2 regions of the Lysinibacillus sp. FSL L8-0312 genome follow, and region 1 is predicted to be linked to the other one. Evidence: riboswitches for the same ligand, from Rfam matches in the RefSeq annotation. Region 1 holds a riboswitch; the other holds the start of a gene.
The links. Region 1 has a riboswitch for S-adenosylmethionine ahead of metA (homoserine O-acetyltransferase MetA). Riboswitches for the same ligand answer to the same signal wherever they lie in the genome.

Region 1 (5,107 bases):
CGGCAATTTTAATTATCCCTTCTAGTATTACGGGTGCCGCTAAGCAAGATGCATGGATTGCCGCCTGCATTGGAGTTGTCCTTAGCCTGCTGGCCGTTAAATTATTTTTAACACTAGCCAACCAAACACCGTCACTTAATTTTGTAGAGGCAAATGAAAAAATTCTTGGTCGTTTTTTTGGAAAAATCACAGCCAGTTGTTTCCTAATCTTAACCTTTCTATCTGCTGGAGAATTACTCTATTTTATCGGTATTTTTATGAAAACCGAAGTCATGCCGGAGACTCCGACATTAGCATTTGCCTTGATGTTTAGTATTATCATTATGTACGCTGCTTATTTAGGCATTGAGACCTTTGCCCGTTCAGCAGAAATTATTTTTCCAGCATTTGTATTTATTTTTATTTTTTTTATGGTTTGTATTACGCCTCAAATTACTTTTGAGAACATTCAACCCTTATTAGAAGCAACCAAAACATCTATGCTTTATAGTATTGCACGCTTTATGAGTATCTTTTCCTTTCCACTACTGGTGTTATTAATACTGTATCCTGCTGGTGTCAATGTACAGCCATCTGCACAGAAAGGGTTATATTTTGGGACAATCCTCGGTGGCATCGTCTTAATTACGTTGATTGTGCTATCGATTCTTGTTTTAGGACCTGAGAATACGTCATCTAGAACATTTCCTAGCTATGCCTTAGCGCAAAGAATATCGATAGGGAATTTTTTGCAGCGCATTGAAATCATCATGGCCTTTATGTGGATTTCATCTATTTATATTCGCACATTTATGTATTTCTATACGACTGTTGTCGGTCTTGCGCAAATTTTAAAAATCAAGGATCATCGCCCTCTCATATTACCGATGGGTCTAATTGTCATTGGGCTTTCTCAAATTATTCATCCAGACATTGTACATTCAACCAATTACAATAATGAAATTTGGCCAATCTTTTCTTTTATAATCACCATTTTATTACCGATCCTTTTATTGATTGTCGCAGTTATACGAAATCGCAAAACCAAAGCTCAAAGTACCGAAACGCCTAATACAGAAACAACGAATGACAATCAAAAAGTCTAATTTCTTTTATGGTGAGAAAAGAAATTAGACTTTTTATTAATTAAATATGATATTCAATTTCATCTACAAAATCCCATTCGTATGGTGTTTCTTGGTAAACATAGTAGTTCAACCAGTTAGAGAATAATAAATGCGTATGGGCACGCCATGTATTCATTGGCTCCTGTGATGGATCATCATTCGGGAAGTAATTCACAGGAACAGCGATATCTATGCCCTTTGCGACATCCCGGCTATATTCATCGGCTAATGTTGTCGCATCATACTCCAGATGCCCTGTAATCATAATGTTTTTATTATCTTTTGATTGGACGATGAACACACCTGCATCCTCTGAATAGGATAATAATCGTAAGTCTGGATGATTGCGAACCTCGTCGATCGAAACAGAAGTATAGCGTGAATGTGGAGCGGTAAATAAATCACTGAAGCCACGTACTAAATCCACTGTTAAATCGGTGATTACATGGGAATAGACACCTGAGCATTTAGCTGAAAGTTCTACCTTTCCTATCCCATAATGATGATACAGTGCCGCCTGTGCCCCCCAACAGATATGTAAAACGGATGTCACATTCTTTTTGGACCAGTCCATAATTTCTGAAATTTCCCGCCAATAGTTAACTTCTTCAAAGGCCATTTTTTCTACAGGTGCTCCCGTAATAATCATCCCGTCATAGCGACGGTGACGAATTTGGTTGAACGTTGTGTAAAATAGCTGTAAATGTGATTTACTGACGTTTTTCGACTCATGTGTGGCCGTATTTAAAAAGGTGATATTTACCTGTAGCGGTGTATTCCCTAATAAACGTAGTAATTGAAGCTCCGTTTTTTCTTTTTCAGGCATTAAATTCAATATTAATATGTTTAACGGACGAATTTGCTGTGTTTTCGCACGGTCCTCTTCCATGACGAAGATTTTTTCCTCACGTAAATGTTCTCCAGCTGGTAAATTTTTCGGAATATTAATTGGCATCTTGCGTTCCCCTCTCTTTGATCACTCTCTTTTAGCAAACCTTGCTGACAAATTAAAAAATCCTCCTCATTCCATACGAGATAGAATGAGAAGGATTTTTTCACGTCCACTCTTATCTCTCAAAGGAAAAATCCTTCGCTGGAATTAGCACCTTTCTAACAATTGTTAGAGGTTGCTGAAGCGTCATCGGGCCAAATCCCTCAGCTTCTCTTGATAAGATTATTTAATTACATCGAATTGTAGCATGAATTAGTTAGAATATCAATAATTCATAGAATATTTTGTGATTCAAATGCATGTTCCTCGTTTATTTGATGTACACTAAGCTTGCTATAAGTAGTGTTTCTACATTTAAAATTTATGGTAAACATGCCGTATTTATGTTACCATATAACTTTAGTAACAGAGAGGAACGTGAATACTTTGATTAAAATTGAATTTCCAAAACCTGATGTAGTCATCCGTCAACGTGAACAAGAAGTAAAACCTGGTGATGTGCCTATCACACCATACTTTGGTTTTATTGACTTCCATAAAATCACACGTGATAAAGGCGGCATTTTTTTATTCTATAATGACAAGAATGAGCTATTATTTGTCGGCAAAGCACGTAAAATTCGTCAACGTATTAAAAAGCATTTCGAGGACAATGTATCTCCGATGAAAAATCATCGTGATGAAGTGTTCAAAATTGAGGTCTATGAAGTAGAAGATCCAATGGAACGTGAAATTTACGAAACATATGCGATTAACACTTTCCGCTCCAAATACAATGTAGAGAAAGTCTTTTATTAAGATATCTTGTAAAGAAACCGAAATCTCATTTAATGGGATTTCGGTTTTTGTCTTATATAGAGGTTACGCGATCTATTGGCGTACTCTCGCCGTTTATTCGCAAATCAATCGTGTCTAGCTCAGGATCTTTGGTGATGATTTTATATACATAGGGTTGAGCCACTTTTCGTTGCTCGCTACCTTCTTTCAGTTGGATGACTTGACTATTTTCTTCAGCCGCAATACTTGCCAGCACATTCCCTTTCGAATAATAAACAAGATAATACGTAGAGTCATCTTCATACAATAATTGAATCTTATCATTAGCCTCAATTTTTTGTTGAATATTGTCTGGAACGACAGTTAGCTCATGAATCATTAGTAGTTTGGTAGGCGTTTTAGCGTTACATGCTCCTAACATTAATAAGCTCATTAAACCTAGCAACACGAATTTTTTCACGTTACTCCCCTTCCCTTATGACTATTCTAAGAAAAAAGCTTTACGCTCCTTAGCAATCCAGTCTTCTAATTCCTGATCATCACGTTTTACCAATCGATTGATAAGGACGTCATGCCAAACATAATCCTCTAACAAATAAATATGGACAGGGTCATTGGTGATAAAGGCCATTTCTTGCGTAGATGGAGAGTGACCATAAATCATTTCCTGACCATCTACCGATAAAATAAACCAATGTGGTGTAGACGTTTTTTTCGTGTAGTGTGTAGCTCTATGCTGGTCAATCGACTCTAGCTGTTCCCCTACATATAGGGTAATACCATGAATAGGAACATGCTGTGCCACTTCTTGAATATCTCCCCTTAAAGTATCATACATATCTTCCCACATCGATAGAATCACTTTTTTCTTGGCTTTTTTTAAAAGTGACTGGCAATAGTTGATGATCGCCTCCTTGCCCTTTAGCATGACTACTTTTGGCTCCACTTCCTGCACTTTTTCCTCTAATTTTTCTAATTTCGTACTCATGGATGTAAAATTCGATTGCCAGCGCTGCTGCATTTGCTGTAAAAACACAGACACAGGCATAGCCGCATAGGTCGTTTGTTCAGCCGTTTCTTCTTTTAGCACAATTCCCTTTTCTACAAGGACGTTTAAAATATCATAAATTCTTGCGCGTGGTATACCAGAATTTTTACTGACCTGATAGGCACTAACATGACTTTGCTGCACAAGTGCCGTATAGGCCTTTGCTTCATATTCTGTAAAGCCCATGTCTTTCAACTGGGCGATTAATTCCTCCATGTAATCCCTCCATTATCTTTATTATAGGCTACTGTTGTGAAGATTTGCCAATGAAAAAATGAGGGTTTACAGCGTAATTAAAATTAGTTACTATTTCAGTAGTAACTAATTTTAAAGAGGTGTATTATGTTTTTTGAAGTCGATGTACATATTCTTATCCTGTTAATTTCATTTGGATTTCTGGCGGCTTTTGTCGACTCTGTAGTGGGAGGGGGCGGTTTAATTTCATTGCCAGCTTTATTGTTTGCTGGTCTCAATCCAGCAGCTGCTGTTGCAACCAATAAACTTGCCGGGACAATGGGCTCACTGACATCTTCCATTTCCTTTTATCGTTCTGGTCAGCTTGAAATACGATCCGTTCTCAAATATTTCCCGCTTGCCTTTGTCGGCTCCTTATTTGGTGCATGGACCGTGCATTTAATCAATCCAGCATTACTAAAGCCATTAATGCTCGTGATGCTGGCAGCCGTTGCGGTTTATACAATTTTCAAAAAGGATTGGGGCGCTGTCTCTAGCGTAAAAACTCTCTCTAGAACCCACTTACTATTATTTATGGGATTATTATTTGGCATTGGTTTTTATGATGGGTTTCTTGGACCTGGTACAGGCTCTTTTTTAATCTTTAGCTTCTTGTTGATAGGCTTTGATTTTTTAAAGGCGGCAGGAAATGCAAAGTTTTTAAATTTGGCAAGTAACGTGGCAGGCCTTTGTATGTTCGCCTACTTAGGTCAAATCCATTTTGTTTATGGCTTCGTGATGGGCATTGCTCAAATTGGTGGCGCTATGCTCGGCTCCCGAATGGCGATCAAAAAAGGAAGCGGTTTTGTTCGTATGCTTTTTATCGTAGTGACAGTGACATTGCTTGCGAAAAATGCCTATGATTTTATGATTCATTAAACACAAAAACGCCACAGACTTGTATCTGCGGCGTTCTTTGATTTAAATCATAAGTTGCTCATTTTTGAATTTATGACTTGTGGCTAAGCTAACGAGAATAAAAATAATGAA
Region 2 (5,107 bases), 2.0 Mb from region 1:
ATGGTAGTGCAGCTCTAAAAGCAGTTGCGAATTTTGTTACAAAGAGTTCCACTGAAGGTGGTATTGACTTTGCTTTACGGCAGTTTCAAATGATATAAAGCTGCTGAAGGTCTTAAAGTCGATGCCTCAGGTTCTCTTAGATCTATTGAAGGAACTTGTTAATCAATGCGTTTTAATAAATTTTGGGTGGGATGTTATATGGCACATCATGTGCAATCTCTAATTGAACATTACGGGTATTTGGGTATTATCGTGATCCTAATTGGAGGCATTGTTGGGTTGCCACTTCCTGATGAGGTCTTTCTAACATATGTTGGCTACAGCGTTTATATAGAAAGCCTTGAACACATTCCCGCTTTAGTAAGTGCAATGATTGGTGCAGTTGGCGGTATTACCTTAAGCTACTATATCGGCTATCGTTTTGGCTTACCATTATTGCAGAAATATGGACCCAAAATTCATATTACGGAGCAAAAAATTGATTTTACAAAACAACTGTTTACTAAAATTGGGCCAACTTTATTATTAATAGGCTATTTTATACCTGGTGTACGACATCTGACAGCCTATATTGCGGCAATTAATAATTATCCATATAGAAAGTTTGCTTTTTTTGCCTATACAGGGGCATTTATCTGGACTTTCACATTTATAACGTTAGGGAGGATGCTTGGGGAGAAGTGGCGGTTTGTTGGTTATTATTTATCCCATTATAGTATTTATCTCATCCTATTGTTTGGCCTCGTAATGCTCATCGTTTACTATCTATTCAAAAAAAGAAATATACGAAAATAAAGGTCTGTATGATTCAACATATGAATCGTACAGACCTTTGTGTTATGGCAAAATAGCAAATGAGCGTACAGGGAATCCAGATGCCTTTTCAGGCTTAGGGACGATATTGAAGATAATTGCCCCCTTCGCAGGTAGCTTGTCCAAGTTAGTCATCAACTCAATTTGATAGATGTTTTGTTCAAGCACGAAGTATTCGCCATCTAGCTTACCATTTTTGTGAAAATCAGCGGCTGAATCAGTATCAAATGTTTCATGGCCAAGTGCACTTATTTGACGTTCCTTCAATAAAAATTGTAATGCCTCTAAGCCCCAGCCTGGTATATGGTTATGTCCATCCATATCTTGGTTACTAAATGCCTCTTTATCTGGCCAGCGCTTACTCCAATCCGTACGTAGCGCTACAAAGGTACCTGCTTCAATTACTCCATGTTGTGCTTCAAAATCAAAAATATCTTGCACACTTAGCGAGAAGTCATGATTGCTAGCAGCTTCTCGTGATTTATCAATAACGACAAGAGGAAGAACTAGTTCTTTTAGTTCTAATTCTTCTAGATAGCGGGAGTCTCGCACAAAATGAATGGGTGGGTCGATATGTGTGCCATATTGTCCTGGGAACGTGAATTGTTGTGCGAAGAACCCGTCATCATGAGAGAATAATGTTTCAAATTTAGCATCTTCAAACATAAAAAAATGTGGGGAATTAGGGCCGAATGTATGTGTTAAATCAACCCATTGTTTTGATTTTAATAATTGTAATGCTTGTAAAAGTTGGTTTGACATTGATTTCACTGCTTTCTGTTAAAATTAGTAGAACATAAAAAAGAGTCCCCTTAGAAGAGGACTCCAGAATAAGCAACGGTAGTTCTTCTTCTCATCTTTCAGGCTTAAAATTTTGCCAATTGGAATTAGCACCATACTGTTGAGCTGGTTGCTGAGACTTCATCGGGCCAATCCCTCCGTCTCTCTTGATAAGAAAAGTGATATAAGAATTTTCAGAAATAATAATAAAACACTTTAGCATAGAATTTTATAGTTTACAAGTTCGATAGAGATATAAGGGTAAATTTTTTTACCAACTTAAATTTATGGTTATGCCACAACAACCATTATCCATAAGACGTATTCTGAAATTGTCTGGTGTATAATTTGCATCAAATTTCATCGTAATGCCTGTTGATGTGATTAATTTATCAACCTCTGTTTTATTTGAAAGCTGTGCAGCATTCATTAGATCATGTGCAAATTGTTGAGAGCTATCAATTTTATCCGTAAGCAATTGAGCCTGTTGCATGATCGCCTTTATCCGTGTAGCTGACATTTTTAATTTATGTGTGTCGACAGGTGGAAAGGGGGTAGTGTTCGGCATTGCTAAATGTTGAGGAATAGGTCTAACGGCAAGCTGCTGGGCAAGTGGCGACGTTGGGTAATGATAAGGATGAACAAAGTACGGATAAGGATTGTAATACAATGTAATTCCTCCTATCCTATAGCTGATATCTTATCTTATGTAGCTAAACGTCTTTAGGTGTTATTTTGCAGTGCAATGTCTGTCCTAATCATTTAAAAAGGAAGCCAAAGTGAGCTTCCTCTTTTAGCCGAGAACATGTAAGACATCATCAATTTTTTTACTATGAGACAGAATACCGTAATTCATCCATGTTAAAAAATCCACTTCATATACACAGTTGGTTTTAACTGCAGCTAGATTTTTCCACATAGAAGTTTTTAAAATCGTACGCTCCTCGTTCTCGTAAATGGAATGTTGTTTATCAAAAGTAATAAATAAATGATCCGCATCTAATTGCAGCAATTGATCAAATGTCAGTGGTGCTTTACGTTGATTGTGCGGAATACTCCAGACAAGTGGATGTGGCATTAAACCGAGGTCACGATATAAAATTGGCCCCGTATAGCCACATTCAGGACCCGCATATAGAGTAATGCCAATGGCTGAAATGCGAAGAAATGCCACACTTTGCCCATAAACGGATTTACTAAGAATTCCTTTTGCTTGCTGTACCTTATCCTCATATTGTAGGATCACGTCTTGCATCAAGGCGGTTTTTCCTGTTAAATCAGCAATCTTAAACAAAGTAGACTGCCAGTTCTCTCCAGGATGTGAGATATGACAGATGGGAGCTACTTCATTTAAATGATGACAGGATTCCCATCGCTCTATACCTGCATCTAGCATAATTAATGTTGGTTTATAGTGAAGGAGTCGATCCATTTCTCCATTTTGTACATCGATATCAGGCACTTCTTGAAGACCTAAATAGTCTTGTTTTCCCCATTTTGGATGACTGAATTGAGCAATTGGTGTAATCCCAAGGGCGACAAAGAAGTCTTCTAAGAATGGTGCAAATACACGTAGATTGCTGCTTTGGTTTCTTCTATATTGTCCTGGAGAGATGCCGACATGTTCTTTAAAACGACGATTGAAATAATATTCATTATTAAATCCGATAGACTGACTAATTTCAAATACCCGATCATTTGTTGTCATTAATAATTGCTTGGCTTTTTCAATGCGAATGTTATTTAAATAGTGAAGAGGGATTTGCCCTGTAATCTCTTTGAACATACGGGTATAATTCCATCTTGGAACATCAGCTAGCTCTGCCAACTGCTCGACAGTCCACTCTTTTTCAAAATGTTTATGCAAATAGTTAATGGATTGCTCAACAGATTGACGATCATTTTTTTGCACCAGCTTGGGTATTGTTTGATGTAAGAGCAATAACATCAGCTCTTGAAAGTGTACATGCTGCTCAAAGATGGTGTGCTCATCCTCCGCTAGACGGTTCTGATAAATGGCTTCTAGCAGTCTACGACATTGCGAAAAGGGGAGGAGACGTTGCTCTTTGACACGCTTAAAAGAGCTAGTAGTCTGTTTATTGCTAAGATGGACAATGTTGAACTGTAATTGATAAAAACAAAGGTGCTCGTTTTGAATGCGTATATTAGCCGTGTTATTAGGAGGAATCGATATGCACTTTTCTTCACTAAGATGAATGGTGTTATGATCTATTTCTAGCTTTCCGCTGCCACTCATTACGATGAAAAGTGTATAGAAATCACTATTAAACTGCTGCTTGTTCGTTGATTGAGTCGCATAAGAAATAGTTTGTAACGTATAGACATGTGTTAAGTTACCCATTGATGATTCACCCCTTTATAATTGAATTTGGAGAACAATACAAAGAAAGCTCTCTGAAGAGCTTTCTTTCATGTTGTTGAAAAAAGATGATGTCAACGGCAGAAAAAGCAAATTTGCAAGGTGAGAGGTTGATTTCCGTTCCGCCAGCGCCCTTTCCAGGGGGCGTCCGATGAGCCGCTTCACTCACTTACGCTCGCTCCAGGGTCTCATCTGTGACGCTAAATCCCCTAGGAGTGACGCTGGCTCCACTCCAATCAACCATTCTGCAAAGTGTCTTTACTTTTTTTCATAGTAGTATAGCGATCAAATAGCCCATTATCTGTATTCTTAGAGGGGATAGGCTCTTATTTTCAATATGGAGAAGTGATGAATGACAATCATCCTCCATAAAATAAGTAGCAAAAACCTTCACTTTATTTGAAAACCTTTGCTAAAAAGGTACCATTTTTGTGGGTTGGAGTGGAAGGCTACTTGACTCCCATGGGATAGCGAGACAGGCGAGCCCCTGCACGGAGGAAGCGGCTCAGCGCTCGCCCACAGGAAAGCAAGTAGCCTGCAACGGAAATCCATTTTCATCTTTCACAAAAATTTTATGGATGGTTTTGTTTTTCAACGCTATGCAAAGAAAGCCCTCATAAAGAGCTTTCTTTTGAAAATTATTTCACGAACCATTTTTCAAGATCATCATATTTCAGCAGGTTAGCTGTGATAGCTCCAGACTGCCAATATGTTCGATCCGCAATATAGACATGCCCATTTTTAACAGCAGGTACTGTTTTCCATAGTGTACTATCTAACCATTTAATCGCTTCTTGATTTTCTTTCGAATCCCAAGTGCCATTTGAAGGGAAAAGGATGATATGATCTGCATCTAGCTCTGGAATAGCCTCTTCAGATAAGACTTCATGAAACTCTGTCATATCACGTGCTAACGGATGTGGTGTCAAGCCCGTTTCTGTGTAAATATAGCCAGTGTAGCGATTTTGAATGCCAAATAAAGCTAATGTATTATCTGCGACATTTAGACGTACAACAGCAACTGTTTCGTCTCCAATTGATTCATCTAATTTTGCTTTTAAATCGGATACACGTTGCTCATATTTGTCAACGATTTCCTTTGCTTTATCAGGAATATTTAAAACATCAGCTATT

Region 2: linked by a shared signal. The riboswitch ahead of MHI22_RS14690 (cyclase family protein) and the one ahead of metA (homoserine O-acetyltransferase MetA) in region 1 are both predicted to bind S-adenosylmethionine.

What each region holds. Positions count from the first base shown of each region.
Region 1 is NZ_JBBOOV010000001.1:929,802-934,908, forward strand. Features, by position in the region: gene MHI22_RS04750 (GerAB/ArcD/ProY family transporter) at 1-1,085, shown strand, start outside; gene metA (homoserine O-acetyltransferase MetA) at 1,126-2,061, opposite strand; SAM riboswitch class I at 2,171-2,281, opposite strand; gene MHI22_RS04760 (nucleotide excision repair endonuclease) at 2,431-2,856, shown strand; gene MHI22_RS04765 (hypothetical protein) at 2,909-3,295, opposite strand; gene MHI22_RS04770 (TrmB family transcriptional regulator) at 3,317-4,099, opposite strand; gene MHI22_RS04775 (TSUP family transporter) at 4,226-4,996, shown strand; gene panF (sodium/pantothenate symporter) at 5,039-5,107, opposite strand, start outside.
Region 2 is NZ_JBBOOV010000001.1:2,908,764-2,913,870, reverse strand. Features, by position in the region: gene MHI22_RS14700 (Cof-type HAD-IIB family hydrolase) at 1-98, shown strand, start outside; gene MHI22_RS14695 (DedA family protein) at 199-795, shown strand; gene MHI22_RS14690 (cyclase family protein) at 838-1,575, opposite strand; SAM riboswitch class I at 1,664-1,770, opposite strand; gene MHI22_RS14685 (hypothetical protein) at 1,865-2,263, opposite strand; gene MHI22_RS14680 (helix-turn-helix domain-containing protein) at 2,387-3,955, opposite strand; gene MHI22_RS14675 (ABC transporter substrate-binding protein) at 4,612-5,107, opposite strand, start outside.